DNA from 3 places in the Mesorhizobium sp. HAY1-8B genome. Region 1 is predicted to be linked to each of the others. Evidence: riboswitches for the same ligand, from Rfam matches in the RefSeq annotation. Region 1 holds a riboswitch; each other region holds the start of a gene.
The links. A riboswitch is a leader RNA that binds a small molecule or an ion and turns the genes downstream of it on or off. The one in region 1 is predicted to bind cobalamin.
Positions count from the first base shown of each region.

Region 2: it holds a riboswitch for cobalamin, as region 1 does, so the genes downstream of both, AC1VON_RS24590 (CbtB domain-containing protein) here and bluB (5,6-dimethylbenzimidazole synthase) in region 1, are expected to answer to the same signal.
Region 3: it holds a riboswitch for cobalamin, as region 1 does, so the genes downstream of both, AC1VON_RS17350 (DUF1636 family protein) here and bluB (5,6-dimethylbenzimidazole synthase) in region 1, are expected to answer to the same signal.

Region 1 is NZ_CP200321.1:3,246,780-3,257,177, forward strand. Features, by position in the region: gene AC1VON_RS15195 (TetR/AcrR family transcriptional regulator) at 1-125, shown strand, start outside; gene AC1VON_RS15200 (hypothetical protein) at 218-1,201, shown strand; partial or broken gene bluB (5,6-dimethylbenzimidazole synthase) at 1,288-1,947, opposite strand; cobalamin riboswitch at 2,048-2,243, opposite strand; gene AC1VON_RS15210 (histone deacetylase family protein) at 2,408-3,334, shown strand; gene AC1VON_RS15215 (exodeoxyribonuclease VII small subunit) at 3,338-3,589, shown strand; gene AC1VON_RS15220 (DUF2277 domain-containing protein) at 3,702-3,968, shown strand; gene AC1VON_RS15225 (pirin family protein) at 4,009-4,929, shown strand; partial or broken gene dxs (1-deoxy-D-xylulose-5-phosphate synthase) at 5,031-6,945, shown strand; gene AC1VON_RS15235 (hypothetical protein) at 7,094-7,387, shown strand; gene AC1VON_RS15240 (GFA family protein) at 7,384-7,785, opposite strand; gene AC1VON_RS15245 (TlyA family RNA methyltransferase) at 7,949-8,713, shown strand; gene AC1VON_RS15250 (class I SAM-dependent RNA methyltransferase) at 8,710-9,954, shown strand; gene AC1VON_RS15255 (caspase family protein) at 10,099-10,398, shown strand, end outside.
Region 2 is NZ_CP200321.1:5,126,898-5,137,295, forward strand. Features, by position in the region: gene cobO (cob(I)yrinic acid a,c-diamide adenosyltransferase) at 1-103, opposite strand, end outside; gene cobU (bifunctional adenosylcobinamide kinase/adenosylcobinamide-phosphate guanylyltransferase) at 105-620, opposite strand; gene AC1VON_RS24585 (CbtA family protein) at 613-1,422, opposite strand; gene AC1VON_RS24590 (CbtB domain-containing protein) at 1,438-1,617, opposite strand; cobalamin riboswitch at 1,654-1,851, opposite strand; gene AC1VON_RS24595 (aromatic ring-hydroxylating oxygenase subunit alpha) at 1,995-3,164, shown strand; gene AC1VON_RS24600 (MFS transporter) at 3,168-4,367, opposite strand; gene AC1VON_RS24605 (heparan-alpha-glucosaminide N-acetyltransferase) at 4,575-5,573, shown strand; gene AC1VON_RS24610 (methyltransferase family protein) at 5,570-6,046, shown strand; gene AC1VON_RS24615 (MerR family transcriptional regulator) at 6,053-6,439, opposite strand; gene mgtE (magnesium transporter) at 6,577-7,989, opposite strand; gene AC1VON_RS24625 (response regulator transcription factor) at 8,414-9,034, shown strand; gene AC1VON_RS24630 (aminotransferase class V-fold PLP-dependent enzyme) at 9,183-10,373, shown strand; gene AC1VON_RS24635 (HpcH/HpaI aldolase/citrate lyase family protein) at 10,385-10,398, shown strand, end outside.
Region 3 is NZ_CP200321.1:3,681,050-3,691,447, reverse strand. Features, by position in the region: gene AC1VON_RS17375 (HlyD family secretion protein) at 1-962, opposite strand, end outside; gene AC1VON_RS17370 (MarR family winged helix-turn-helix transcriptional regulator) at 959-1,438, opposite strand; gene AC1VON_RS17365 (FecCD family ABC transporter permease) at 1,577-2,626, opposite strand; gene AC1VON_RS17360 (ABC transporter substrate-binding protein) at 2,626-3,573, opposite strand; gene AC1VON_RS17355 (ABC transporter ATP-binding protein) at 3,619-4,407, opposite strand; gene AC1VON_RS17350 (DUF1636 family protein) at 4,404-4,802, opposite strand; cobalamin riboswitch at 4,893-5,099, opposite strand; partial or broken gene AC1VON_RS17345 (GyrI-like domain-containing protein) at 5,266-5,577, shown strand; gene AC1VON_RS17340 (bifunctional helix-turn-helix transcriptional regulator/GNAT family N-acetyltransferase) at 5,590-6,540, opposite strand; gene AC1VON_RS17335 (DSD1 family PLP-dependent enzyme) at 6,603-7,748, opposite strand; gene AC1VON_RS17330 (D-arabinono-1,4-lactone oxidase) at 7,745-9,022, opposite strand; gene AC1VON_RS17325 (MFS transporter) at 9,034-10,218, opposite strand; gene AC1VON_RS17320 (TetR/AcrR family transcriptional regulator) at 10,343-10,398, shown strand, end outside.

The DNA of each region.
Region 1 (10,398 bases):
GCAGCCAGGCGTCGCAGCGGATCGCCAATTCAAACGACCCCGAAGCCACGTCGAGGAAGGTGGTGGCGGCGTTCAAGCAACTGCTTGAGGGGCTGCTCAAAGAACCGGGTCCGCAATCGAACTGAAGTCCCGTCTGCGGCCTGGTGCCCCGCCCATGATTGACAATCTTCGGTTAGAGCGCATCCTCCCCAGCCATCTCTGAGGGGAGATTCGGGGCATGTGGGATTTCGATATCGGCAGGTCGGTGTCCATCATGATGCGGACCTGGCCTTTCATTGTCTTTCGCATGATCGTCTATTTCGGCATCACGCTGGCCTACATCATGGCGACCGGCACGGGCGCCTCGGTCGGCTATGGCGTCGGCCATATCTCCACCGATCCCGATGGACCGCTGTCCTTTGCCCTGTGGGGCGGCGTGGTCGGTTTCGGCATCGTCTCCATCGCCGTCTACTGGATCCGCGAATACATCCTCTACGTCGTCAAGGCCGGCCATATCGCCGTCATGGTCCACCTGATCGACGGCCATCATGTTCCTGCCGGCCAGAACCAGATCGCCTATGCCCGGCAGGTCGTGACCGAGCGTTTCGCCGAGGCCAACATCCTTTTCGTCGTCGACCAGCTGGTCAAGGGCGCCATCCGCGCGATCACCGGCCTGCTCGGCGGCGTCGCCGCCTTTCTGCCCATTCCGGGCCTGAGCGGCCTGGTCTCCTTCATCAACACGGTGATCCGCCTGTCTCTCACCTATGTCGACGAGATCATCCTCGGCTACAACATCCGCATCAACTCGTCCTCGCCTTTCGAAACCGCGCGGCAGGGCGTGGTTCTCTACGCCCAGAACGGCAAGACCATGGTCAAGAACGCCGTCTGGCTGGCGGTCATCATGTGGGGCGTGTCCTTCGTCATCTTTCTGCTGATGCTCGCCCCGGCCGGGGCCATTCTTTTCCTCATGCCCGGACAGCTCGCCGGCTGGGCCTTCGTGCTGGCCATCGTCTTTGCCTGGGCCTTCAAGGCGGCGTTCATCGAGCCCTTCGCCATCGCCTGCCTGATGCAGGTCTATTTCAAGACCATCGCCGGCCAGGTGCCTGATCCGGCCTGGGACGCGCGGCTGGCCGAGGCGTCATCGAAGTTCAGGGAACTCAAGGACAAGGCGCTTTCCTCCTTCGGCGGCTCGCGCTGGGGCACGGCCGGCGCGACGCGCTGATCGGCCGGGCAGGCCTGGGCGGCATCGACGGCGTTCAGGCGCGCCGCCGCTGACTTGAGCGGTGCCTCGCCTTTCCCGCAAAAGGTCTCGCTCATGATCAGTTCGGGCAGGGGCAGGCGCCGGCCCCAGCCATGTGTTTCAAGGTCCGGTTTGGGCGCGAACTCGGAAACCCGGCCGACGCAGAGATAAGCGATCGGCGTTACATGGTCGGGAATGGACAGCAGGCTTTTCAGCGCCTGCGCCTCGATGATGCTGACCCAGCCGACGCCGACGCCTTCGGCGCGTGCCGCCAGCCAGAAATTCTGCACCGCGCAGACCGTGCTGTAGAGGTCCATCTCCGGATTGTGCCAACGTCCCAGCGGCGAGCCCTTCGAGCGCTGGCGGTCGCAGGTGATACAGATGTTGAGCGCGCTTTCGCAGATGCCTTCCAGTTTGAGTTTGCGGTAGAGTGCCTGCCTTTCCTTTTCGATTTCAGGCAGTTCCTGTTCTCGCGCGGCCAGGAACAGGTCGCGCACCTTCTCCCGTCGCGCGGCATCGCGGATGACGATGAAATTCCACGGCTGCATGAACCCGACCGATGGCGCGTGATGGGCGGCAAGCAGCAGCCGTGCCAACACCTCATCGTCGAGAGGAGTAGGCAGGAAATGGCTGCGCACATCGCGCCGCGTGAACATGGCGCGGTAGACCGCGTCGCGCGCCATCTGGTCAAATCCGTCGCCGACAGGAGCGATCATAGCATCCGGCATCGCTTGTCCCCTTGCGATTGCAATAGTTTCACACCGTCAGAGCGCACTTTGTGCGTCCAAGTGGACGCACGTCGCTCTGATGTCATCCGCCTGACCATGCGGATGACGGTGCCTGCCAGGCCGGTCTTCTGGCTCAGGATCAACCCGCGTCCGGTGCCTTCCCGTCATCGACAGTGGCATTTACCGGCGCGGTCCCCCTCACAGCGTTGGGCACGCCACGGAATTCAACCGTGTTCCCGATTCTCCCGCCAGAGCATTTGCAGCCAAGTGGAATCACTTGGCGCCGCAGAATGCGGCTAGACAAACAGACTGGCGGGCACCAGGCAGTGACGGCGACCTTATGCCGAAGCGTCCGCGGCGCCAATCCCCACAGCGACGCCAATGGACGCAGAAGCGATTTTCCCCAGCCATCGGGCCGCGACGCATGGCCATCGCGGCGTTGGGGCACTAGATAGGGATCATGGCCACTCGTCTCTACACGCATCCGATCTTCCTTGAGCACATCACGCCCCCCGGTCACCCCGAGCGGCCGGACCGCTTGCGCGCCATCGAGCGCGTGCTTGACGACGAAGCCTTTGCCGAGCTCGACCGCGTCAAGGCGCCGGAAGGCGACGAGGCCACCATCCTTTACGCGCATCCGGCCGATTTCATCGCGCGCGTGCGCGCCGCCATCCCGGACGAAGGCATTGCCCGCATCGATGCCGACACCACCGCCAGCCCGAAGAGCTGGCAGGCGGTGATAACCGCGATCGGCGCCGCCAACGCCGCCGTCGACGACGTCTTCGCAGGCCGCGCCGACAATGTCTTCGTCGCCGCCCGGCCACCCGGCCACCATGCCGAAAAGACCACCGCAATGGGCTTTTGCTTCTTCAACACGGCGGCGATCGCGGCCCGCTATGCGCAGAAGAAGCACGGCATCGACCGTGTCGCAGTCGTCGACTGGGATGTGCACCACGGCAATGGCACACAGGATATTTTCTGGGACGATCCCTCGGTGCTCTATTGCTCGACGCACCAGATGCCGCTTTATCCCGGCACTGGCGCGAAGAGCGAGACTGGCGCCGGCAACATCGTCAACGCACCACTGGCGCCGCGGACCGGCAGCGAGGTGTTTCGCGATGCCTTCCTGTCGCGCGTCCTGCCGGCGCTCGACAATTTCGCGCCCGACCTCATCATCATTTCGGCCGGTTTCGACGCGCATCACCGTGATCCCTTGGCCGAGATCAACCTGACCGAGGACGATTTCGACTGGGCGACTGGCCAGCTGATGCAGCGCGCCGCCCGCCACAGCGGCAACCGGCTCGTCAGCCTGCTTGAGGGCGGCTACGATCTGCAGGGACTGGCATTTTCGGTCGCCGCCCATGTCGGGCGACTGATGAAAGGATGAATGATGGCTGCTGAGACCAACGAAGACGTCAAGGCGATGAGCTTCGAGCAGGCACTCGACGCGCTGGAGAAGATCGTCGATGATCTGGAGCGTGGCGACGTGCCGCTCGATCAGTCGATCCGGATCTATGAGCGCGGCGAGGCCCTGAAGGCGCATTGTGACCGGCTGCTGAAGGCGGCCGAGGACAAGGTTGAGAAGATCAGGCTATCGCGCGACGGCAAGCCGGTTGGAACCGAGCCGCTCGACGCGGACTGAGGCATGGCCGCGAACCATGGTCTTGCCTCTCCGGTTTTTGGACACGATCATGGTTGAGGATAAAACTCGTTCCGATTGAAACGGCTCCAGGACAAGAGGAGATACGGAAGCGATGTGCAGAAACATCAAGACCCTGTTCAATTTTGATCCGCCGGCAACCAATGACGAAGTGCGCGACGCAGCCCTTCAATTTGTCCGCAAGCTGAGCGGAACGACGCGGCCTTCGAAACAGAACCAGCATGCGTTCGACCACGCAGTGGAGGCCATTGCGGCATCGGCGCGCGAACTTCTCGATTCGCTCGAAACCAACCAGCATCCGCGTAACCGCGAAGAAGTGGCCGCCAAACTGCGGGCAAAGGCGGCGATCCGCTTTGCGTGATGTCGCCAAAGCGGTCACCGAACGCTGACAAGGAGAGTTCATGAGCTTCTTCCCCGGGAAAGACCCTGAAGCCGGCGATGCCTTTGCCAGCGACCAGATCGAACTGATGGTCATCCCGAACGCCAAGGACATTGGCGGCTTCGAGGTCCGTCGTGCTTTGCCGACCGCCAGGAGACGGCTGGTCGGGCCGTTCATCTTCTTCGATCGCATGGGTCCGGCAATCCTGCGTGCAGGCCAGGCGCTCGACGTCCGTCCGCATCCGCACATCGGCCTGTCGACGGTGACCTATCTGTTCGACGGCAAGATCAGGCATCGCGATTCGCTCGGCACTGAAATGGTCATCCAGCCCGGTGATGTGAACCTGATGACCGCCGGCCGTGGCATCGTCCACTCCGAGCGCACGCCCGAGGAATTGCGCGGCGCGCCGATGTCGATCTCCGGCCTGCAGACATGGCTGGCACTGCCGGACGGCAAGGAGGAAGTGGCGCCCGTATTCGAGAACACCGCTGCCTTGCGGCTGCCCGAGATCGATGCCGAAGGCGTCAAAGGCCGCGTTGTGATCGGTGACTTCCAGGGACTGCGTTCCCCGGTACGGGCCGACGCCGAGACGCTCTACGCCGACCTCAGGCTGGCGCCCGGCGCCAACATAAAGATCCCGGCCGATGCGGAGGAACGCGCCATCTACACACTGGAGGGCGAGGTCACGATTTCGGGTGACGTCTTCCCGGCTGAACGCCTGCTGGTGTTCCGGCCCGGCGACGAGATCATCGTGTCGTCGCAAACCGGTGCGCATTTCATGCTGTTCGGCGGCGCCTCGCTCGGCTCGCAGCGCTACATCTGGTGGAATTTCGTCTCCTCCTCCAAGGAGCGCATCGAACAGGCCAAGCAGGAATGGAAGACGGGCCGCTTCGATATCGTTCCTGGAGACGAGGAAGAGTTCATCCCGCTGCCGGAAAGCTGAGGAAATCGGCAAGGGGACCTGCTTGATCCGTGTCACCGGCACGCATTTACTTTCGCAGGCCGGCGGCTTATCCCGCCGTTGAACAGAAAGCCCGAGCACCCGTGAACGCAACGCCGCATACGCCGCTTCTCGACAAGGTCCGCATTCCGGCGGACTTGCGTACGCATGACGAGAGCGAACTGCCGCAACTGGCATCAGAACTTCGCCTCGAACTCGTCGACGCGGTGTCCCGCACCGGTGGTCACCTTGGCGCCGGCCTTGGCGTGGTCGAACTGACGATCGCGCTGCACTATGTCTTCAACACCCCAGACGACCGGCTGATCTGGGATGTCGGCCATCAGGCCTATCCGCACAAGATCCTGACCGGCCGCCGCGACCGCATCCGCACGCTGCGCCAGGAAGGCGGCCTGTCCGGCTTCACCCGCCGCGCCGAGAGCGAATACGATCCCTTCGGTGCCGCCCACTCCTCGACTTCGATATCGGCAGGCCTTGGCATGGCCGCCGCCCGTGACCTCTCCGGTGGCCGCAACAATGTCATCGCCGTCATTGGCGACGGCGCCATGTCGGCCGGCATGGCCTATGAGGCGATGAACAATGCCGGCGCTCTCGATGCCCGGCTCATTGTCATCCTCAACGACAACGACATGTCGATCGCGCCGCCGACCGGTGCGATGAGTGCCTATCTGGCGCGGCTGGCCTCGGGCAGGGCCTATGCCGGCCTGCGCGACTTCGGCAAGAAACTGACATCCTATCTCGGCAAGCGCGCCGATCGTGCCATTACAAGGGCGGTCGAGCATGCGCGCGGCTACGTCACCGGCGGCACCTTGTTCGAGGAGCTCGGCTTCTACCATATCGGCCCGATCGACGGTCACAATCTTCGAGCATCTGATCCCGGTCCTGAAAAACGTCCGCGACAATGGCGAAGGCCCGGTGCTGATCCATGTCGTCACCCAGAAGGGCAAGGGCTACGCGCCGGCGGAAGCCGCCGCCGACAAATATCATGGCGTCAACAAATTCGACGTCATCACCGGCGCGCAGGCCAAGGCGCCGGCCAACGCGCCGGCCTACACCAAGGTGTTCGCCGAAAGCCTGATCCAGGAGGCTCTAGAGGACGATCGCATCGTCGCGGTTACCGCCGCCATGCCGAGCGGCACGGGGCTGGATCTGTTCGGCGAAGTGTTTCCGGCCAGGACCTTCGATGTCGGCATCGCCGAGCAGCACGCGGTCACCTTCGCGGCGGGCCTGGCGACCGAAGGCTACAAGCCGTTCGCGGCGATCTATTCGACCTTCCTGCAGCGCGCCTACGACCAGGTCGTCCACGACGTCGCGATCCAGAAACTGCCGGTTCGTTTCCCCATCGACCGTGCCGGCTTCGTCGGCGCCGATGGCGCCACCCATTGCGGTGCTTTTGACACCACCTTCCTGGCAAGCCTGCCGGGCTTTGTCGTGATGGCGGCTGCCGACGAGGCGGAGCTTCGCCACATGGTGCGCACTGCGGCAAGCTATGATGACGGCCCGATCGCCTTCCGCTATCCGCGCGGCAATGGCGTCGGCGTCGACATGCCGGAGCGCGGCTCGGTTCTCGAACTCGGCAAGGGCCGCATTGTCAGGGAAGGCACAAAGGTGGCGCTGCTGTCCTTCGGCACGCGCTTGCAGGATTGCCTTGTTGCTGCCGAGGAGCTCGGCGCGGCCGGGCTTTCCACCACCGTCGCCGATGCCCGCTTCGCCAAGCCGCTCGACGAGGATCTGATCCGGCGGCTGGCCCGTTCGCACGAGGTTCTGGTGACGGTGGAAGAGGGCGCCATCGGCGGCTTCGCCAGCCACGTGCTGCAGTTCCTTGCCCATGAAGGACTGCTGGAAAGCGGCCTGAAGGTGCGCCCGCTGGTGCTGCCCGACGTGTTCGCCGACCACGCCAAGCCGGAAAAGATGTATGCCGATGCCGGGCTCGATGCCGCCGGCATCGTGCGCACCGTTTTCACCGCGCTCGCGCATACGGCCCGCGCCCAGCGCGCCTGAATCAAAATCTCAAGCGCTTGAATCAGTTTGCCGGCTTGATTTCTTAACGCACTGTTTACGCTGCCGTTTGGCGCTTTGCTTACCGTGTCTCTTGGCCGTTTTTCAACGGCGCCCTGCTAGATCGACGTCAGGCAGGGAGACAATAACAATGAAGACGCTTCTGTGCGGCGTGGCGTTTTTAGCCATCATCGCAACACCCGCCGCCTCCGAGACGCGTTATGACCGCAATCTCGAAAAGGCGGCGATGGGCATCGTCGCAAGCAAGATGGGCGATATCAGGGGCGGCTTCTCCTACAAGCAGGTGCCGCAATTGGTGGTCGTATCGGAACCCGCGCCTGCGTCCGCGGTTGCGGCTGAGCCTCCACGGGAGCAAGCTTCAGGGGATCGGCATGACGGCTTGTCTCCCGCCGTCGAGCGCCAAGTGTCGCGCACTATCTTCTAGAACCACATGTCGCGCACGCAGCGGCCATCGCGCGGCAGGTCGTTATATGTGTCGAGGCCATCGAAATGGTCGATCGGCAGATCGGCGACAGCGTCGGGCGGCGCCAGCCGCACATTGACGGCGATGCGCGTTCGACCCGAGGCACCGGCGCGCAGGCCGCGCCAGGCGAGCACGCAGGCGCAGGTCGGGCAGAACAGGATTTCGAGCGAAGGCGTATCCTTTCCGACGCGCGTGTAGCTGGCCATCGGTCCCGCGACGCGAATGCGCTCATCGACATAGTCATAGGCCCAGAGCGTGCCATAGCGGCGGCAAAGCGTGCAGTTGCAGGCGGTGATCGGCCCGGGATCGCCCGCAAGGGTCCAGTGGGTTGCGCCACAGTGGCAGGTTCCCGTCAGCATTCTTTGTCCCCGGTTCCGACGATGGAGGTCCTCCTCCTCGACACCATTTTGCCGAACCCGATGCGATGCACGCAAGCCGCGGCGTGGCCTGATCCGCACGCCGCTCTTTCCTTGTTCGACCCAATGTCCTTGCCTTCGCCGCCAGCTTTCGCCATGAAGGCCGATGAACTCGCCTCTGCCAGCCAGCACCCGCCAGCGGCTCGACGACCTGCTCGTCCAGCGCGGCCTGTTTGCCAGCCGCTCGCGTGCCCGCGACGCGGTCGAGCGTGGCACGGTGACGGTCGACGGCACCATTGCCCGCAAGCCCGGTCAGAACGTTTCGCCGCAATGCCTTGTTGCCATCGATGATCCGGCGCAAGGCTATGTCTCGCGCGCGGCGCTGAAGCTGATCGGCGGGCTCGACCATTTCAGCCTCGACCCAGCCGGCCGCGAAGCGCTCGACATCGGCGCCTCGACCGGCGGGTTCACCCAGGTGCTGCTCGAACGCGGCGCGTCCCATGTCACGGCAATCGATGTCGGTCACGGCCAGATACATCCTGATGTCGGTGGCGATCCGCGCGTGACGGTCATCGAAGGGCTGAACGCCCGCGATCTCACCATCGCCGATCTTGCCGGCCGTGTTCCCGGTTTCATCGTCTCCGACGTCAGCTTCATCTCGCTGAAGTTGGCGCTGCCGCCGGCGCTCGCCATTGCGAAGCCTGGTGCCGCCGCGGTCTTTCTGGTCAAGCCGCAATTCGAGGCGGGTCGCGAGGCGATCGGCAAGGGCGGCCTCTTGAAAGACCCCTTCGATGCCGCCCGGGTCGCCGGCCTGCTGCAGGATTGGCTGGACGCCGTGCCCGGCTGGCGCTCGCTCGGCCTGCATCTGTCGCCAATCGAAGGCGGCGACGGCAATCGCGAATTCCTGCTCGGCGGGATCAAGGATCGATGAGCGCGCGCTTCACCATCAAAAAGCTTGGCGCCCAGGGTGACGGTATTGCCGAAACCGAAAGCGGCGATCTGTTCATTCCCTTCACGCTGCCCGGCGAGGTCGTCAACGCTGCGCGCGAAAGGGATCGCGCCACGTTGATGGCGGTGCTGGAGGCTTCGCCGCTGCGCATCGAGCCGGCCTGCCGCCATTTCACGGAGTGCGGAGGCTGTGCCCTCCAGCATTTCGAGGCCGAAGCCTATCGCCAGTGGAAACGCGAGAAGATGGTGCACGCCCTGAAGGGCAAGGGCATCGAGTGCGACATCGACGCGCTGGTTGCCTGCGCGCCGCAGACGCGGCGCCGTGTCGTGCTTGCCGCGCGTCGCAGCGATACAGGCATGCTGCTCGGCTTCAATCGCCATCTGTCGCCGGAAATCATTTCCATATCGGAATGTCCGATCTCGCTGCCCGAAATCGTCGGAGCGCTTGGCCAGTTGAAGGCGCTCGCCGACTTGATATGCGCCACCACCAGATCGTTCCGGATGGCGGTCACCGTGACGGGTTCCGGCCTCGATGTCGCGGTGCATGAATCCGGCAAGCTCGGCGAACACCAGCGCCGCATCGCGTCCAATTTTGTCCTTGCGCAAGGTTTTGCCAGGCTGTCCATAGATGACGAGATCATCATCGAGCCGAGAAAGCCCGTGGTGATGTTCGGCAGCGTCGCTGTCGCCGTGCCGCCGGGTGCCTTCCTGCAGGCAACCGAAGCAGCCGAGCAGACCATGGCCGAGATTGTTGGCGGACATCTGAAGCGCGCCAAGAAGATCGCCGATCTTTTCGCAGGCTGTGGCAGCTTTGCGCTCCGGCTTGCGGCGAAGTCGGAAGTCCATGCGGTGGAGGGCGATGCGGCGGCACTTTCGGCGCTCGACCGGGGATCACGCTTCGCGACTGGCATCAAGCGGGTGACGGGCGAACGCCGCGACCTGTTCCGCCGACCCTTGACCTTCAAGGAGTTGAACGCCTTTGACGGTCTTGTCTTCGATCCGCCGCGAGCGGGTGCCGAGGACCAGTCGAAGCAGATCGCCCGCTCGGACGTTCCGTTCGTTGCTGCGGTGTCCTGCAACCCGGTGACGCTGGCTCGCGACCTGCGCATCCTCCTCGACGGCGGCTACACCTTGAAAAGCGTGACGCCGATCGACCAGTTCCTGTGGTCGCCGCATGTCGAGGCGGTCGCCCTGCTGGAAAAGCCCAGGAAAAGGCGCGGCTGAGCTGGACAATGATCACGTTTCGTTGAAACCGGGGAATCCGACCGCTCGATACCGAAAGACGTCGGATTAACGCCGCAAAGCCGCCTTTTTGCGCAAGCCTAGTCTGGGCTCTGGGGCGGAAGCATCGTCACTCTCACCTGACGGATGATCGTAATGCGGACGGTCTTGAAATTCCTCGCTTTCTTCCTCGCTTTCTCCATTTTGGCATTCGGCTCGATGGCCGGGGCGCTGGCGCAAGGCGAAAAGCGCCTTGCCTTCGTCATCGGCAATGCCGCCTATCCCGCCAGCGCCCTGACGACGCCGGCCAATGATGCGGGCTTGATCGCCCAAACATTGCAGGCGGCTGGGTTCGACGTGGTCGGCGCGCGCGACGTTGACCAGGAATCGCTGCGTGGCGCCTATCGCGATTTCCTCGCCAAGGTGACCGCGGCCGGCCCCGACGCG
Region 2 (10,398 bases), 1.9 Mb from region 1:
TGGCCGCCACCTCGGCGTCCTGCACCGCCTTGCGCTTGGCCATCTTGGCGCGGTGGCGCTCTTCGTCCCGGTCTTCGGTGGTCTTGCCGTCGATATCGGTCATCTCATTTCACCTTGAGTGGCAGCCCCGCCACCATCAGCAGCACCGTATCGGCGATCGCCGCGACCTGCTGGTTGAGCCGACCGGCCTCATCACGAAAGCGGCGCGACAGCGCATTGTCCGGCACGATGCCTTGCCCGACTTCGTTGGATACCACGAACCACGGCCCGCGAGGTCGCGACAACACATCCGCCAGCCGCCGGCACTCAAACCCAAGGTCATGGTCTGCCAGCATGTGATTGGTCAGCCACAGCGTCAAGCAGTCGACCAGCACCGGGTGGCTATCGGGCAAAGCCTCGAGCGCGCCGGCGAGGTCGAGCGGCGCATCCATAGTCGTCCAGCCCGCGCCGCGCCGCGCCCGATGCAGCGCTATGCGCTCGCGCATCTCGTCGTCATAGGCTTGCGCGGTGGCGATATAGGCCCATGGCGAGGGCAACGCCGTCGCCAGGGTTTCGGCGTGCGCGCTCTTTCCCGAGCGCGCGCCACCAATGATGAAGCTCAGCTTGCCGCGATCAGGCAAAGCTGTCGCGCAGGCTGGTCGCGGTGCCGGTGAAGCGTCCGCGCACCACGCCGACGACGGCGCCAAGCACCAGCCAGAACACCAGATTGGTCAGCGTCACCGCCACCACGAACTGGTGGTGCAGGCCTTCCGGGATCGGTGTCTCGAAGCTATCGGGCTGCGGCGCGCCGACGATGTGCGGCGCCACGATCAGCAGCACGGCAAGGATGGCAAGCGGCAACGACTTGCGGAACGCGATCAGGCCAAGCCCGATGGCGGTCGCGACCACCGTTGCCACCCACCAGATCTGGCGCTGCGTGAGGTCGGCCGCCGGCATGGCCGGCAGTTCCGGCGGCAGGCCGAGGCCGGGCGCCAGCGTGAAAACGGCAAAGCCGGCCAGGCCCCAGAACACGCCCTGGCGCCAATTGCCGATGCCTCCGGCGAATTCCGAAACAGCGACCAGGATCAGCGCGAAGCCGATGCCGGTAACGACGTTGGACACCACGTTGAAGGCAAAACGTTCGAAGCCGTCGGCAGGCGCCCAGCCCTCGTCCTCGGCCGGAACAGCCGCTGCGGCCGGAGCCGGGGTGGCAGCGCTCATGGCATTCGATGCCGCTGGCGCGGCGGAACTCATTGCGTTGCCGCTGGCGGCATCAGCCGGCGCCGTGGCATGGTCATGGCTATGGCCGCCTTCGGCCTGTTCGTAAACTTCCGCCTTGAGGATCAGCGGCACGGTGGCATAGGCCTGCATGCAGGCGAGAACGACGCCGGCCACGAGCCCTGCGATCGCCGCGATGAACACGACGTTGCGAAACAGATTCATGATGTCAGATCCTCGTCAGTGGCAGGGAAACGCCATCGAATGCCGGTTGTCATGACCGGCATTGTGGACCGCATCGATATGCGAGAAGCCGACGAAGCCGATGATGAAGGTGCCGAGCAGCGCGGCGAGCGCCAGCTGCATGAAGCGCGACTGCGAGGAAACGGAGGCGCCGAGAGAGACGGAAGCGGTAGTCATGTCTTGTCCTTTCACCCTCCACCCGAGGGCATCGAAGTCAGTTTCCTGTCGCCGGCAGGTCTCCTGGCTCACGGATCAGCGCCCTTCCCCACCTTCCCGAAGACAAATCTTCAGTGGCATATGGAGAGGACTACCGCACACAGTTGCGGGGGCAGCAACGGCATTGGGCAACAAGTCAGCCCGCACCGTATTCCCTCTTGGCTCCAAAATGGAACCGACGACATCGGCGACTATAGGCAGAATCATCGCCTCCGGCAAACCAAATTCCGCCGGTAACCAGCGCGATTACGCCATGCCGCCCACATCCGCCGTCATCGGCACCACAATTGACAATTATGCTGGCCGGGTGTCGGCTGCCTCTTCACAGGAAGCCAGCCATGCAGCCAATTGCCAGCGAGCGCCATCCCTATAACGGCCTGACCCAGGCCGAACCCACCCTGCCCTCATCGGCCTATTGGGATGCAGCGGCCTATCAACTGGACCTCGATGCCATCTGGTACAAGAACTGGCTGCTGGTCTGCCGCGAGGCCGATCTGGCCCAACCGCTGGCCTTTCGCCGATTCCGCATCGGCACGCAGGACATCATCGTGCTGCGCGACGACACCGGCGCGTTACGGGCCTTCCACAATACGTGCCGGCATCGCGGCTCCCAACTTTGCCAGGAGAGCGAGGGCCGGCTGAAGGCGCGGCTGATCACCTGCCCCTATCATGCCTGGTCTTATTCGCTGCGCGGCGACCTCGTGCGCGTGCCGTCGAAATCATTGCCGGACGGCTTCGACAAGGCCGACCATCCGCTCTATCGCGTCGCACTCTCGGTATGGCGCGGCTTCGTGTTCATCAATTTGCAGGAGGACGCGGCGGGCTCCGCGCAGGCATCCTTCGACCCGGCCTCCGGCAATCTCGGCAACTGGCCTCTGGAAACGCTGGTGGCAGGCCATGTGCTGCGCAAGGTGATGCACTGCAACTGGAAGATCTTTTGGGAGAACTTCAACGAGTGCCTGCATTGTCCGGGCGTCCACAAGGACCTGTCGCGGCTGGTGCCGATCTATGGCCGCGGCCTGATGAGCCGGCATGACGACCCCGAATGGACCCGCCACGCCGACAATGACGCGCCGGAGTTTTCCGGTGGTCTGCGGGCGGGCGCCGAAACCTGGTCGAGCGACGGCAAGACCCATGGGCCGGTCTTCTCGGGATTGACACCAGCCGAACGCGCCGCCGGCCAGACCTACGCCACCAGCCTGCCCTCGATGTTCATCGTCGGCCATGTCGACTATGTCAGGACCGTTCGGCTGGTGCCGCTCGGGCCGGAACAGACGGAACTTGTCTCCGAATGGCTGTTCGCGCCCGAGGCGCTGGCCGCGACCGACATCGACAACATCATCGCCTTCGGCACACAGGTGCTGGAGGAGGATGCGGCGATCTGCGAGGTCAACCAGAGAGGCCTGCGCTCGATGCGGCACGCCGCCGGCGTGCTGATGCCCGAGGAATATGAACTGCACCGCTTCCACAACTGGGTGCGCGAACACCACGCAACGCTTTCGCCGTGATCCTCACAGTGACTTCGGCAGATAGCGCCAGGTCACGAAGCCGCACGCCGCCGCCAGCAGGCCGAGCGTGACGAACACCGAACCCAGCCCGAAGAAAGCCAGCACCACTGAATAGACCAGAGGCGGCGTCAGTTCGGAAAAATCGAGATAGGTGCGGTAGACCGCAGCCATCTGCGGCCGTTCATAAGATCGTACCGAACGCATGAAGGCGGTCGAACCCAAGGCGTCGAGCGCGATGGTGAAGAAGGCGCCGCACAAGAGGAAGGCGCCGGTGAGCAGCGGCACGCTCTCGCCCACCGCGCCTGCCGCCATGAGCGTTGCCGACATGGCGAAATAGGCAAAGGTCATGGTCATGCGACCGCCAAAGCGTTTTCCGGCCTTGCCCCAGAAGATGGCCATGAACAGCAGCGCATTGCCGGCGGAGACCAAGAGGCCGCCGGCCAGCTCGCCCTGGCCGGTGATCACCATGAACAGCGGCCCATAGACGAAGAACGTCGTCCAGAAGCAGGAGCGGCCAAAGGCGATCAGCCAGGCAAGCCTCAATCTGGGCTGCGCGACGAAGCGGCCGATATTGGCGAGCGGATTGGCCGGCCGGGTCTTGCCGGGCCGGATCGACTGGTTGTCGCCCAGCCGATAGGTCCAGAACAACGCCAGCAAGGCCAGCGCGAACACCGCCACCGCTCCATGCGCCGCGTAGATGCCGAAGCGTGTATAGAGGAAGATGCCGAGCGTCGGCCCGCCGGTCCAGGCGAACATCGACCACGCCATGCGCAGCGATTCGGCCTGCATGAAGTCGGTCTTGCGGATGTGGTCCATGATGTAGAGGTTGAGCGTGATCGACAAAGCGCTCGCGCCCATCACCCGGCACAGCATCCCCGCCAGTTGCCCGGCAAGCGTATGGGTGACGAAGAACAGCGAGCCGATGGCGAGCAGGCAGGCGCCCGCCGTGTAGACCCAGCGCCGGGCAAAGCGGCGGATCAGCATCGGCATGAACAAGGTCACTGACAGGCCGAGCAGCGCCACGATGGTGTAGAGGATCGAGACGATCTGCTCGTTGTGCAGGATCTCGTAGGCCTGGATCGGGATGACGCTCGACACCGTGGCGCGGGCAAAGGACTCCACCGCGTAGAGCGAGGCGAAGGTGCGCGCATCCGCAGCCTTGAGGGCCGGGAGCCAGATCGGATGGCGCACATGGGTGGACATTGCTTCCCCAAAGCAGAATCACCAGCCAAATCTGCCCTGGCCATTCCCGGGCGATTAAGAGGAAACCGACCCGTTACCGGCCAAAAGCGAAGCCGGTCAAAGGCTTCCCGGCTCTGGCCTAAAGCGTCGCTTGATCCACCCCCTGGCCTTCTTCTGTCCCGTCCAACCGTGATAGTCCTCAGGCGGGCTGAATCAGATCGCGAGACCATGACCATCCATATGCCGACCGCACCCGTTCCGGAGCCATCCAGGCGCATCGTCGCCATCGACATCGTGCGCGGCATCGCGCTGCTGGCCATGGCGAGCTACCATTTCACCTGGGACCTGGAATTCTTCGGCTACACCGATCCGGGCCTCACCGCCTTCGGCTGGTGGAAGATCTACGCACGCTGCATCGCCTCGACCTTCCTGTTCCTGGTCGGCGTCAGCCTGTACCTCGCCCATGGCCGGCAAATCCGCTGGAACGGCTTCTGGAAGCGGTTCGCCATGGTTGCCGGAGCGGCGATCGCCATTTCGGTCGTCACGCGGATCGCCACGCCCGATGGCTTCATCTTCTTCGGAATCCTGCACCAGATCGCGCTCGCCAGCCTGCTCGGCCTCGCCTTCCTGCGGCTGCCCGCGCTGCTGACGCTTGTCATTGCCGCGCTGGTCATCGCGGCGCCCATCTACTTGCGCTTCGAGGCGCTGGATCATCCCTGGCTGTGGTGGATCGGCCTGTCGGCGATCAATCCGCGATCCAACGACTATGTGCCCCTGTTTCCATGGTTCGGCGCGGTGCTTGTCGGCATCGGCGTGGCGAAACTCGCCTCCGCATCAGGCATGCGAGCCCGCCTTGCGAGCCTCGAACCCGGACGCTGGGCCAGTCCGCTGGTCTTCATTGGCCGCCACAGCCTCGCCTTCTACCTGATCCACCAGCCGGTGCTGATCGGCTGCGTCTGGTTGTTCTCGCAACTGATGCCGGCCCAGGTCGAAACCCCGCAGGTCAATTTCCTCAAAACCTGCCAGCGCTCGTGCGAGCAGACGCGCAACGCAACCTTCTGTTCGAGCTATTGCGGATGCATGCTGACGACGCTCGAGGGCGAAGCCTCTCTTGATCGGCTCGAGAACAACGACCAGACTGCGGAATTCCGGGCGCATCTGGGCGATCTGGCCGGCAGTTGCACGGCCCAGACCGAAGACAAGATGGATGAGGGAGGAACGCAATGACCGAGCCCCAACCGAAGCCCGGGGTGATACCGTGGCCGCCGGTTATCTACACCGCGGCGATCGCCATCAGCGTCATCCTCGGCATGCTCTATCCCCTGCCCTGGATCGGCGATCTCCTGGGTGACCTCCTGTTCGCGGCCGGCTGGGTGGCGCTGTTCGGCGTCGCCGTGCTCTGGTTCACCGCCATCCGCACCATGATGCGGGCCAGGACAACGCTCAATCCCAATGCCGTGCCCGACCATCTCGTCACGACCGGCCCCTTCGGCGTCACCCGCAACCCGATGTATCTCGCCAACACACTGCTGTTGATCGGCGTCGCCTTTGTCTCGGGGATAGCCTGGTTCCTGCTCTTTGCCTTCATCGCCGCCTTCCTCACCCAGAAGCTGGCGATCGAGGGCGAGGAAAAGATACTGGCGGCGAAATTCGGCAAGAAATACCGCGACTACGCGAAGCGGGTGCGGCGCTGGATTTGAACAGCGTCAGGTGTTGACGCCAAGCTCCACGAGCCGCTCGACGCAGGATTCCTCGGCCTGGTCGAGTTCGGCCAGCGTCTCCTCGAGGTCGCGGCGCTTTTGCCTCAGATCCTCGCGCTTTTCCTCGATGCGCTTGATCATCAGTTTGAGCTGCCCGACCTCGCCCGGCGGCTCCTTGTACATCTGGATGATTTCGCGAATCTCGTTGATCGAGAAGCCGAGCCTTTTGCCGCGCATGATCTGCCGGATGAGATGGCGGTCGGAGGGACGAAACAGCCGCGTTCGGCCACGCCGCACCGGCTGCACCAGGCCTTCGTCCTCATAGAAACGCAGCGTCCGCGTCGACACGTCGAATTCGCGGGTCAGTTCGGTGATCGAATAATATTCCCGCATTGTCACTCCAAGTCGGAATTCCGGGCGACCGCCACGCGGCGCCGCCTTCTGTCCTGAACCAAACCCTTGGCCGCCGGAATCGACATGGCCCCCGCGCGAGCCTCGCACGGCATTTACGTAAAAGTCAATTGAGGCGACTACCTTACGCCGAACCACCAGCTTGCAAGGCCAAGGAAAGCGAAAAAGCCGACGCAGTCGGTGACGGTGGTGACGAAAACCGCCGACGCCACGGCCGGGTCGATCTTGAACCGGTCGAGCAGCAGTGGGATCAGGATGCCGGCGAGTGCGGCCGCGAACATATTGATGATCATGGCCGCTCCGATGATCCCGCCCAGATTGGGATCGCGAAACCAGACGGCGGCGACGATGCCGATCAGAACGGCAAAGACGATGCCGTTGATGAAGCCCACACCCATTTCGCGGCGGATGATGCGGGCGGCATTGTAGATGTCGAGGTCCTTCGTCGCCAGCGCCCGCACGGTGACGGTCATGGTCTGCGAACCGGCATTGCCGCCCATGCCGGCCACGATCGGCATCAGCACGGCGAGCGCCACGATCCGCTCGATCGTGTGGTCGAACAGGCCGATCACCGATGCCGCCAGAAATGCCGTGACAAGGTTGACCAGCAGCCAGGGAACGCGCGAGCGCGAGGTCGCAAACACTGTGTCGGACAGTTCCTCGTCGCCAACGCCGCCCATGCGCAGCAGATCTTCCTCCGCTTCCTGCTGGATGACGTCGACGACATCGTCGATGGTCAGCACGCCGACCAGCCGCTCATTCTCGTCGACGACCGCGGCTGACAAAAGATCGTACTGCTCGAACTCCCGCGCCGCCTCTTCCTGGTCCATGGTGGCCGGAATGGCGTGGCGCGTCTCGTGCATGACATCCTCGACCTTGACCGCGCGCTTGGTGCGCAGGATCTGATCGAGGTCGATGGCCCCTAACAGTTTGAAGGTCGGGTCGATGACGAAGATCTGACTGAAGCGCTCAGGCAGGTTCTTGTCCTCGCGCATGTAGTCGATGGTCTGGCCGATGGTCCAGAACGGCGGCACCGCGACGAACTCGGTCTGCATGCGCCGCCCGGCGGTCTCCTCGGGATAGTCGAGCGAGCGGCGCAGCCTGATCCGTTCGGTGAACGGCAGCTGCGAGAGGATCTCGTCCTGGTCTTCCTTTTCGAGATCTTCGAGAATGTAGACGGCGTCGTCGGAATCGAGTTCCTGCACCGCCTGCGCGATCTGCGCATTGGGCAGATGATCGACGATCTCCATGCGGATCGCCTCGTCGACCTCGGTCAGCGCGGAAAAGTCGAAATCGGCGCCCAGCAGCTCGACCAGGGCCTGCCGCTGTTCGGGATGCAGCGCCTCGATCAGGTCGCCGAGTTCCGACTGGTGCAGATGGTCGACTTCATGCTTGAGGGTCAGCGTATCGCGATCGGCGATCGCCGCCCCGATCTGGGCAAGGAAAGACGGAAGGACCGCACCGTCCTCGCCATAGATATCGGCGCGGGCATCGTCAGCCGCCTTGGCGGAGGTCGTCTGCTTGTCCTCCACCAGCGCCTCCTGCCATCCCGGAAAAATTGTGCCTCAGGTCTAGAGCATCGGACCCTAAAGCGGAAACCGGTTTCGCGGAAATCCGATGCATCTCGCGTACAGACGCGATTCGATTCGAGAACTTATCGCTCTAAGGTACGGAATATCAAACGAAACGCCTGCTCCACGTTGTCCGGCGAGTGTATCGCGGATGCCTGACCTGGCAATGCCTATCCCATCAAGAACCAGCCAATCCCGGCTTCAGGCGGCGCGACAGCCGATGTCGCTGGGGAAAGAGCACCCCGGCGCGATTGGGGCAGAATTGTCATGATACGGGTCCAGGCCTGAAGCCTGGCCTCGGAGTTGCGGCACAACCAGCCCAGGACAAAAACGGCCCTTGAACAGCAAGCCCGGGAAAACGAGCAAGGCAGTTGGCGACCGGCGCATGCGCATTGTCGTCGCCGAGCGCAACCCATTCGTCATATCGGCGCTGCGCGAAATGCTCGAATGCGACGGCCGTTTCGACCTGTTGAGCACCGTGCAGAGCGGCAGGCAATTCCTGGATCTGGCGGCAAAGGGCGGGTTCGACGTCGCCGTCATCGGCTGGAAGCTCGCCGACATGGACGGCGCTGATGTGCTGGCCGAGATCCAGAGCCGCAAGCTTGACGTGCGCATCACCGTCTTTTCCAACGACCATGACATCGGCATCCTGAAGCAATGCGTGCGGCTCGGCGCCCAGGGCTACTGTTTCCAGTTCGACGACCCAGCCATCATCTTCGACACGATACTGGCGGTCGCGCATGGCCGCATCTGCATCCCTTATATCGACATCAACAAGGTCAATGACACGCCGCTGGCGCAGCTCACCGTGCGCGAACGCGAGCTGCTGGCGGTGCTTTCCGACGGCTGGACCAATCTGCAGATCGCCACGCGGACCGGCATTTCCGAGAACACGGTGAAATACCACCTGAAGAATCTCTACGACAAGCTCGATGTCCGCAACCGGGCGATGGCCGTCGCCCTCTATGCGCGGGAGAAACGCACCCAGAAGCAGCCTTTCGGGTAGGACAGAACCCGGGCCACTCGGGTAGGCTGAGCGGGTAGGCTTTTCCCACCCGCGCGCGGCGAGATCTTACCCGCCAAGGTGTTGTTGGCTTTAGCCCTCGAAACGAAACTCCCCCCACCGCTTTGCTGGATCAGGAGGAGTTCGCATCATGGCCGGTTTCACCCATCTTTTCATTCCCGGGCCGACCAACATTCCCGAACAGGTCCGGCAGGCGATGAACCTGCCCATGGAGGACATGCGCGCCGCGTCCTTCCCCGATCTCACTCTGCCGCTGTTCGAGGATATCAAACGCGTTTTCAAGAACGAGACCGGCCGCGTCTTCATCTACCCCTCCTCCGGCACCGGCGCCTGGGAAGCGGCGATGACCAATGTGCTCAGCCCCGGCGACCGGGTGCTGATGTCGCGCTTCGGCCAGTTCTCGCATCTGTGGGTCGACATGGCCGAGCGCCTCGACTTCGAGGTCGAGGTGATCGACTGCGAATGGGGCACCGGCGTACCGCTCGAGGTCTATGCCGAACGGCTGAAGGCGGACAAGACGCATCGCATCAAGGCAATCTTCTGCACGCAGAACGAAACGGCGACCGGCGTGACCAGCGACGTTGCCGGCTGCCGCGCCGCGCTCGACGACGCAAACCACCCTGCCCTGCTCTTCGTCGACGGCGTGTCGTCGATCGGCTCGATCGACTTCCGCCAGGAGGAATGGGGCGTCGACTGCGCCGTCAGCGGTTCGCAGAAGGGTTTCATGCTGCCCGCCGGCCTCGGTTTTCTCTCCGTCAGCAAGAAGGCGCTCGTTGCTTCGCGAACCGCCACACACAGGCGCTGCTTCTTCTCCTTCGAGGACATGATCCGCGCCAACGATGCCGGCTATTTCCCCTACACGCCGGCCACGCAGCTTTTGCGCGGCCTGCGCGCCTCGCTCGACCTGATCGCCGAGGAAGGCCTCGACACAATCTTCGCCCGCCATCATCGGCTCGCCGAAGGCGTGCGAAAGGCGGTCGACGCCTGGGGCCTGAAGCTGTGTGCCAGGGCGCCGAAATGGCATTCCGATACGGTGAGCGCCATTCTGGTTCCTGAAGGCATCGACAGCGGCGACGTCGTCAAGCGCGCCTACCGCACCTACCAGACCTCGCTCGGCGGCGGCCTCAACAAGGTGATGGGCAAGGTCTTCCGCATCGGCCATCTCGGCTGGCTGAACGAGGTGATGGTGCTCGCCTCGCTGTCGGCGGCCGAAATGGCGCTGCTCGATTGCGGCGTGCGCCTGGCGCCTGGTTCCGGCGTCGGCGCCGCCATCCAGCATTTCCGCGCCTCGGCCGCCGTGCCGGTCGCCGAAGCCGCCTGAGGGATACGACGATGAGCCACACCAT
Region 3 (10,398 bases), 430 kb from region 1:
GCACCGATCGCCTTGACCGTCGCCTCGAAAGTCTTGCCCGGATAGGTATCGACGACGATCTCGGCCTTCTGGCCCGGCTTCATGTTGGTGAGCTGGGTTTCCTTGAAATTGGCATCGATCCAGGTGTCGTTGGTCTCGACCAGCGAAAACAGCGGCGTGCCGGAGCCGACGAACTGGCCGACCTTGAAGGACGAGGCCTGCGATATGACGCCATCGGCGGGCGCCTTGACCGTGGTCTGCGCCAGGTCGTAGGCGGCCTTGTCGCGCGCGGCGAGCGCCGACATCACGGTTGGATGCTTGTCGGTTTCGATGTCGGGATTGCCGCCAAGTGCGGCCTTGGCGCTGATGATGCCTTGCTGGGCAACGGCGACCTGCTGCTTTGCCTTGTCGAGGTCGTTGCGGGCCTGGTCCAGCGACGACTTGGCGTTGATGCCCTTCTGCGCGAGATCGGCGGCGCGGTCATATTGCGACTGGGCGTAGTCGACCTCGCTGCTGGCGGACTTCTCCTGCGCCATAGACTGGCTGTAGGCGGCACGCAGTTGCTCGACATTGAGGCGTGCCGCGGCAACCGCGGCGTCGGCCTGGGCGAGCGCGATCCGGTAAGGCTCGGGGTCGATGGCGAACAGGAGATCCCCCTGCTTGACCATCTGATGGTCCGATATGGCGACCTGGACGATGCGGCCGGCGGTGTCCGAGGCGATCGACACCTTGGCCTGCTGCAGATTGGCGTTCTCCGTCTCCTGATAGCGCCCGCCGGTCACCCAGACATAGCCGCCACCGATGATCAGCGCGGCCGGCAAGGCGAACATCAAGAGGAAGCGGCCCATGCGGCGCTTCTTCCTCGGCGCCGCCGGGACCGGCGCTACTGGCGGGGCAACCGCGACAGGGGCGGCAACCGGCTGGGCCGGCGCTTCCATCTCAACCTTGGGGGCGTTTTCGTCAACCTTGGCTGCCGCGTTCATGCTGCTGCGCCTTTCGTAGGCTCGACTTTGTCCGAGGACGAGGTATCGCCGTCGGCGAGATTCTGCGCCATCGCATCGAGCGCCCTGATCAGGACGCGGCGGTCCTCGGGCGAAACGCCGACAAGCGATTCCTCATAGACTTCGCCGGCGAGACTCTTGACCTCGGCATAGGCAGCGCTCGCCTTGGCTGTCGGGAAGATCATGCGCACGCGGCGGTCGGCGGCGTCGGCGCGGCGTTCGATCCAGCCGCCCTCCTCCATCCGGTCGACGAGGCGCGAGACGCTGATCGGCTCGATTTCGAGCAGTTCCGCGAGCCGCGCCTGGGTAACGCCTGCCTCCTTGGCGACACGCACCATGAGGCGCCATTGCGCCGACGAAAGGCCAAGCCCGCTGGCGCGCGTCTCGAAGCGCTTGCGCAGCAGACGTTGCACGTCGTGGATCAAAAAGCCCAGTCTGTCTATGCCATCAGAAACCATGAGCGATACATATAATAAGCGTGCTTACTATTCAAGATGTCACGTGACGGTGAAAGCCGGCAAATGTGCGTGGCGGTCGATCGTGGCTGGCAATCCGTGAACCGCTGGAGACAGCCGGACGTCAGGAATCGGCCTTTTTCACAGGCGGTTTCGGACGACCAGCGTAACGACGAAGAAGGCACCAAGCGAACTGGTGATGATGCCGATCGGCAGTTCCTGCGGCGGCAGAAGCGTCCGGGCCAGAAGATCGCTTGCCAGCAGGAGCACCGCCCCGAACAATGCACAGCTTGCGATCAGGCGCAGATGCAAGGGACCTGCCAGCGGCCGCGACAGATGCGGGATCATCAATCCGACAAAGCCGATGACGCCGGCGACCGAGACGAGAATTGCCGTCGAGAAGGCTGCAACGAGAAACGTCGCCCTGCGCATGCGCGCCACCGGCACGCCAAGGCTTTCGGCGGCACTTTCACCGGCCAGGAAGGCGTCCAGCCTGCGGTGGTTCCACAGTCCGTAGGCCGCGATCGTGCCGGCTCCCAACGCGCCCAGCCAGACATTGTCCCAGCGCGCCAGCCCGAGCCCGCCCATCGTCCAGAACAGCACCGAATGGGCGGCGCGCTGGTCTCCGGCAAAGACCAGATAATTGGTAAATGCCGTAAACAGGAAGGAGACGGCAAGGCCGGCGAGGATCAGCCGCTCCGGCCCCTGCCCCCTTACCCGGGCGACCAGCAGCAGCACGATGCAGGCGGCCAGTATGCCGCCGGTGAAGGCCGCGACCGGCAAGGTCCAGATGCCAAAACTGTCGCCGAAGACGGTGATGACGGAAACAGCGCCGGCGGCGGCTCCCGACGACAGGCCGAACAGGAAAGGATCGGCGAGATCGTTGCGGGTCACCGTCTGCAGCAACGCGCCTGTGATGCCGAGGCCGGCACCGACACAGACCGCCAGGATCGTGCGCGGCAGCCTGAGATCGATGACGATCTTGCCGACCGGGCCCGACACCTGGTGCTCATTCAACCCGACGGCATGGCCAAGCGAGGCGATGACGTCGCTCAACGGGATCAGCGTCGAACCATAGGCGATCGACAGCAGCACGAGGGCGACGACCGCCACCGTGCCCGCCACCATGGCCAGCGCGAATGCCTTGTGCCCGGAAAGCGCGCCGGATTTATGCCCGGGGGCAAGAAGCATCAGAACGCTTCCGGATGCATCGCCTTGGCGATCTTGGCGATCGCCTCGATGTTTGCCGGTCCAGGCGTCAGTTCGGCATAGCGAAGGGCCACGAAACGCTCGTTCTTGACCGCGTCCGTCTCCTTCATCGCCGGATGCGCCTTCAAGAAATCGAGCAGCTTCCTGTAGCCGCCGCCATCCTGGTAATCGAGCAGGATGAGGAATTGCGGATTGCGCGACGCCACCGTTTCCCAGTCCGTGTTGCCCCAGCTGGTGTCCATGTCGGCCATGATGTTATCGCCGCCGGCCGCTGTGATCATGGCGCTCGGGATGGCGAATTTTCCGGCGGTGAACGGCTTGTCCTCGCCGGAATCATAGAGGAACACACGAGTTCCCTTGGCGTCGCCGACCTTCGCGGTGATGTCCGCGAGTTGCGCCTTCCAGCCGGCGACAAGCTTCTGCGCCTCGGTCTCCTTGCCAAAGATCTTGCCCAGCTTTTCAACATCGCCATAGAGCAGGTCCATGGAAGCCGCCGGGCGGTTCTTGTCGAGATGGACGCAGCTTTCGGTCAGCACCAGTGTCTTGATGCCATGCGGGGCGAGCGTGTCGGGCGTCACGTCGCCGCCCGGCTTCATGCCATAGTACCAGCCGGCGAAGAAGAAATCGGGCTCGACGGCGACCAGGTTCTCGAGCGTCGGGTATTTGGGCGCGAGTTCCGGGATTGAGCCCTGCTCGGCCTTGAATTCGGGGCCGACCTTGTACCATCCGGTGATGCCGGTCAGGCCGACGATCGACGGCTGCAGCTTCAGCGCGAAGGCCATCTCGGCCATGTTGAGGTCATGGATGACGGCGCGCTTGGGCGGCGCGTCGAAGGTCAGCGGCTTGCCGCAACTGTCGACGGTGACGGGGAAAGCGAAGGCGGTAGAGGCCAGCAAGGAAAAGACGAGCGACAAGGCGAGACGTTTCACGGATTTTGCTCCTTGGTTGAACAGCGTTGATGAGGGATGGTTCGATCAGGATGGTGGCGCGGCGCGGTTCGGAACATCGAACACCGTCAGTTCACGGTCCTCGGTAGGGTGGCGCAGGCGAAACACGTCGACGCCGAAAATCTCGCGGATCAGCTGTTGCGTCAGCGCTTCGCGCGGTGCGGCCAACGCGTGCAGCCGGGCTTCGTTCATCACCGCGACCCTGGTGGCGAAAGGCGCCACCAGGGCCAGGTCATGCAGCACCGCGATCACCGTCATGCCGAAGCCGGCGACGAGTTCGAGAAGCTCGCCGCGAGCACGCGGGTCAAGATGGTTGGTCGGCTCGTCGAGGAACAACACCTTTGGTTGCTGTGCGATGGCGCGCGCCAGCTGGGCGCGTTGGCGCTCCCCTCCAGACAGCGAGCCAATGGTGCGGCCGAGCAGCGGCAAAAGGCCGGTCCGGCGCAGGGCGTCGACGACAATGTCGCGCTCCTCGCTCCTGCGCCTCAGGCCGGCATGCGGAACGCGGCCAAGTTCGACATAGTCGATCACCGCCAGCCGCGGATCCGGCTGGTCGGTCTGGCCGACGACGGCCATGTGCAGGGCCCGCTCGGCCGTCGAGATCCTGTCCAGCCGTCGCCCGCCAAGCTTCACCTCGCCCGAACTTGGCCTGAGCATGCCCGACAGCATGCGCAGCAGCGTCGTCTTGCCGGCACCATTGGGGCCGATGATGGCGAGACGATCGCCGGTGGCGATAGAGAGGCTGACCGCATGGACCAGATTCCGGCCATTCGCCACAGCACCCAGGTCGCGCGCCTCGAGGAGTGGCATTGTCATCGGCTATCACCCGCCAGCTTGCCCCGCGCCGGGATGCGGGCCAGCGTCTTGCCGGCCAGTCGCGACGGACGTTCTCCGGAATTGCACCAGCCGTCGGCGAGCGAGGCGTAGAGCCTGGCAAATCGCACGAGATCACCGGCGTCGGCCTCGGCATCGACGGAGCCGAAGAGATAGGTAGCCTTGCCCGGCGCCTGGAAGGCTACCGTCAGCGGCCGTGCGCAGCCCGCCATGCATTCGACGCCTTCGACCGTGAAGCCATGCGACACGGCGGGTTCATCATGGGCCGAGAGCCGGGAGCGCAAATCGGCGCACAGGCTTTCGCCCGACCTGATGCCGGTCGGAACGTCACGGCAAAGCGTGCACACGATGATGTGGTGATCGATAGCGCCGTCCAACTTCCGTCACTTTCCAAAACTGGCGACGGAAGGATGTTGGCGAGCCGGCCGACAAGACCGACGTCCACGTTTCCTCCCGGCACACCCCGTCCGGTCAACTCAGTGATGGCAGGTCTCCTGGCTCGCGGGTCCTTGCTCAATCCTGCCTTCCCAGCCTTGCCGGCCAGTGGCATTTCGGATCTTGCTCACCGCTTACAGTTGCGGGGGCAGCCACGGCTTCGACCTTTTTAGGATCTCACCGTGTTCCCTTTTCACCCCTTGCCTTTCGACTCGGGGACCATCACCACTCGATCGTAGTTTTCCCCAATTTGCTTCGCAACGGATTTCTCGATGCATTGTCGATCCCGCGGCGGCGCTGAAATTGCGGACGTAATGTAATTACATTACGATTTAAATCGTGCCGCTCGGCGAAGTCAAGTGAGGCTTTCTGCCGAAAGAAGACATCGAGCCAGTCTCGCTCCTGGACGTCGCCTACGGCGTCTGCGTCAACGGCGACGACGCCGGCAATTTCGACTACGTCGCCGGTGTCGAGATCACCGATTTTTCCGACCTTCCAAGGGAACTCTGCCGGGTGCGGATACCAGCCCGGAAATATGCGGTGTTCGCGCATCGCGAGCACATCTCGACCATCCGCCGCACCGTCAATACAATCTGGAACAAATGGCTGCCGGCCTCCGGGCACGAGATAGCGGACGCGCCCGAATTCGAGCGCTACGGTCCGGAGTTCGATCCGAACAACGGCAATGGCGGGCTGGAGATCTGGATACCCGTCAAGGCTTGGCGGAGATCACAATTCCAAGTCCCAGGTCTGGCCAACCAGATCCTTGCCGAAGGAGTGGTGCGGTTCTTCCTCGGTCAGTTTGAAGCCGACCGCCTGGTAGATGTGCCGGGCGGCGATCAGGATATCGTTGGTCCACAAGGTCAGCGTCTTGTAGCCCTTCGCACGGGCAAAGCCGATGCATTCCTCGACCAGCCGCCTACCGATGCCGAGGCCACGCGCCGAAGGTTCGACATAAAGCAGGCGCAGCTTCGCCACCTGATCCGATTTGCGCACGACGAAGACCGAGCCGACGACCTCGCCATCGCGCTCGGCGATCCAGCTTCGTTCCCATTTCGGGTCGAAGGATTTGACGAATGCCGCGAGGATTTCGGCAACCAGCGCCTCATAGGTTTCGTCCCAGCCATAGTCCTGCGCGTAGAGCATCCCTTGCCGGCGGGTGATCCAGCCGATGTCGCCGACCTGCAGCGGTCGTAACAGATAAGGGATCCTTGGCTCATCGCTTTCACCCAGCAAAGCCTGGACCGTCCGCATGGATTTCACCAGCCGGTCCTGCTCCGACGCAGGTAGCCTATCGAGAAGGGTCGCGACCTGGTCGTGCGAATCCTTGTTCAGCGGCGCGAAGGCATTCCTTCCCGCCGTCGTCAGCGCAATCGACGATTGCCTGGCGTCCGAAACCAGCGTTGACCTGGAGATAAGGTGAAGGCGCTCGAACTTCTTCAGCAGACGGCTGACATAGCCGGCATCGAGACCGAGGTCGCGCCCGAGGTCGGTCGCGGTCAGACCGTCGCGGTGCGCCAGTTCGTAGAGCACACGCGCCTCGGTCAGGGAGAAGGCGCTTTTCAGCAGCCCTTCGTCGAGCAGCCCGATCTGGCGGGTGTAGAAGCGGTTGAAAGCCCGCACCGCATCGATCAGGTCCTTGTTGGGCGCTTCGTTGCTGGGCTGATGGTGAATCGTCATCGACATCTCCTGTCTTTTACAGGATCAATCATTTACTTGACGGAGTCAATCATCCGATACGATCACATCATCGGCAACACCGGCCAGCGATCAACGATCCTGCCGCTGGAAAGCACCGCGATCGGCCCGAATTGCTGCAGCACCGCCTCGCTTTGCGTCGGCCGCAGGAACGCATAATCGCCGGGCATCACAGCTGCGTCAGCCGGCAGGCCCATGAATTGCTGGTTGGAGGAAAGGCCGAGCAAACCGTTCGTCTTCATGCCTTCTGGAAATACAGGCTCGGCCATCCACTTACCGCCATAGAGATAGCAGCCCTTGCGCGGGAACCGGCCAAGCGCCCGCAAGAGGCGGGAGACGGCGGGGGGGCCTGGCAGCATCGGTTCGACCACTTTCAGGATCGGCGTCGCGATGAAAGCCGCCGGTTGGAAATTTTCGAGGCCGGGCGTATCGAAATCGCCGGGCAGCACGAAGGCCGAGCCCATCGACACTTCGTTGGCAATGCCGCGGTGATGAAGCAGCGCGGTCTTGCTGCCGCCAATGTTGAGGATGCTTCGCTGGTCAACACCCACGCGCGCCACGAAATCGGCGGCCTGTTCCGAGGCCCGCGTCAACGCCCTGGCCGGCCCGCCGAACAGGCCGGGAATGTGCGGTGCGTGCGCCTCATAGGCCATGACGCCTTCGCAGCGCAGCGCTTTGTGGGCCGGCAGCATCTTCAACGCCCGCGACAAGGCCTCCGGTTTGGCAAACCCGCCGCGATGCAGGCCGACATCGATCTCGAAGGCGATACGCAGTTCGATAGCGAGCTCGGCGGCCAGAGCGCCATATTCCGCCAGTCTTTCGTCGCTGTCGACCAGCCAGCAGACACGCGACCAGTCGGCGTCGCCCTTCACCAGCGCCGCTCTTGCCGAGCTAACCGGCATCGGTTTGCCGTACAGCAGATCCGCATGCGGGAACGCGTTCAGCACCGCCGCGCTGATCGGCGGATGGAAGGTCATGAAGCGATCGGTTCCGAGCGTCTTGCCGATATGCGAAAGCAGCGGCAGGCAAGCGAGCGACTTGTCGACCAGCCGCACGGCAAGGCCGGGATCAAGCCTGTCCTTCACCAGGGCGATGTTGCTGTCCAGGCGGTCGCGGTCCAGCACCAGACAGGGCTGGAAGATACCGGCCTGCTTCAGCGCCCGCGAAAGCGTGGCAAAATAGGCACTCATGATTCGACGCCGAATAAGCCGGCCATGTAGGGTGAGACGAAACGGTTTCGCGGATCGATGTCGCGACGCACCGCCATGGCATCGTCCCAGCGTGGATAGAGCTTCTTGAAGTCCGCCGCCTTCAGGCTGTGCATCTTGCCCCAATGCGGCCTGCCGCCATATCTGCGAAAGATCGGCTCGGCCGCCTGCATGAATGGCAACGGATCGTTCGCCGCGTCATGGTGGATGGCGATCGAACAGGTCGGCCTGTTGAAGAAGGGCGAGAGCCAGAACTGATCGGCCGCGACGCTGCGCACCTCCATGGGAAAATAGACTTCGGGAAAGCGCTTCTCGGTCAGCTCGATGATTTCGGCCAGCGCCTTCGGTCCTTCCTCGAACGGAAGATGATATTCCATCTCATTGAATTTGGTCTGCCTGTCGCTGGCATAGACATTGAGCCAGTCCTGCACATAGTCCTCGGCCGGCACCTTGGCGACGGCGCCCTGGATCAGCCGGCGGCGCAGTGACGGCAGCCAGGCGAGCCCTGTGCGCAGCCGGCGCAGTGTCCTCAGTCCGGCCTCGTCATTCTCGGTAGGACGCGCGGTGGTCGCCGCGTCGCTCAAGTCGCTGGCGATGAACTGCGCATGGCCGGAGAACGGGATGTAGTAGAATTCGGCCGACCGGTGCGCGGTCATCATCGTTTCGAAATCGCGCAGCATGTCGGCGACCGGCAGCACCCATTTGCGGCGGCGCAGCCGGTAGGTCGCAATGTTGTTCAGCGTCACTTCGCTCAAGACGCCGAAGGCACCGAGCGCGACGCCGATGGCGTGGATCGTGTCCTGATCCCCTGCCCGCTTGAAGTCGCGAACCTTGCCAAGCCCGTCGACGATCTGCACCGTCTCCAATTGCGTGTGATAGGCGCCGAGCGTCGGTCCCGAGCCATGGGTCGCGGTGCCCAATGCGCCGCCTATCGCCTGGCGGTCGATATCTCCCATATTGGGCAGGCCCTGGCCGATACCCTGCAGGATGTGCATGAGCGAACCAAGCCGCGTCCCCGCCCGCACGCGCGCCTGTTGCTTTTCAGGGTCATGCGAGACCAGCCCCTCCAGTTTCTCCAGGGACAGGATGGTGCCTTGCGATTTCACCAGCGGCGTGAAGGAGTGACCGGCACCGACGACGCGGATCGGGCCGGGTGCGGTGCGAATGAGATCACCAACTTCACCGGCATCGGCGGGGCTGGCGATCAGCCGCGGCTCGGCGGTGACATAGCCCGACCAGTTGCTCCAGTTGGACATATTACCCCCGATCAGGCAACGGCGCCGCGGTGCCGCGAGACGACGACGAACAGGCCGAGCAGCAGCACGCTGGCCAAGGCACTGCCGACAGCGAATTCCGGAACCGGGCGAAAATCCTTGCCGTCAATGAGCAGCGACGCCGCGACCGGCCCGATCGCCAGGCCAAGGAGCTGCGCGGCCGGCACCAAGAGCACGGCCGTGCGTGTCTCGTCCGCTGTGATCGTCAGCCGGATTTGATAGGGCACGATGAACAGGAGAATAAAACCCATGACCAGGGCGGCGACCCAGAAGATCGCGAGATCAGGCCCGCTGGCGAGGATGAGCGAGGCGACAAGTGCGACGGTGCCAATTGCCGCTATGGCGACGCGATAGTCGATGCGCGCCTCGAACACGGTCGCCGTCATCGCGCCCAGAACCTGCATCGCGAGGCTGGCTGACACGATCAGGCCAACGGTGCGGCCGTCGATGCCGAATTGTGCGCCAATCGGTTCCAGAAAGGCCCAGATCGAGCCAAAGAACATGAAGTAGCAGAAGACGCACAACAGCGCCGTGATCGAAGGAGCCGTCAGCACATTGGCCAGATTCTCGTCCTTGGGCAGATCGGCGTAATCGGCGGGGACAGTGAAGGCGACCATCAGCGACAGGATGCAGACGACCGCCAGAACGAGGAAGCCGCCGGCCGACCCGGCCGCTGGAATGACATAGAGCGCCAGCAGCAGGGCAAGAGGGCATTGCGCCAGCGTCTGCATGGTGACGAAATAGCCGCCGATGCGCTCGGCCCGGCGCGAGCGGGCGATCAGTTCGGTGGCGACCGCGACAAGGCCGCCTTCGGCAAGGCCGGCCACGGCGCGGGCCGCCATCAACATGTTGGCGCCGGCGGCATAGGCGGTCCCGACATTCGCCAGCGCCAGCAGGAGCAGGAGGGCCGCACTTTTCCGGCGCATGTTGCGGGCCGAGAGCAGCGTCGCAACAATGGCCGAACCGATCGCGATGGCGATCAGCTCGGCGGTGGCGACCAGTGCCAGTTCATCGCCGCTGACATGGCCCTCTGTGTAAAGGGCGCCGAGCAAAACCGGCTGCATACCGAGAATGAGCAGACCGACCGATCCGATCCACAGGGCGGAGGCAAGCTGGCCGCCGGTCGGGTTGCCGACCAGCCAGTCGCCGCTTCCGGTATGCGAGTCACCAGATGTCAAAGGCGCCTCCCAACATCCTTGCCGCACGGCAAAAAAGCTGACAATCTGTCAGCTTTTCAGGACCTGATACTTGATCATATTTCTTGTCAACCAGAATTTGGCAGTTCGAGCGAAAGACCGGTGCATGACACAAGCGAGGCGAACAGCGACCGAACCGAGGCGCAAGCCGAAGCAGGAGCG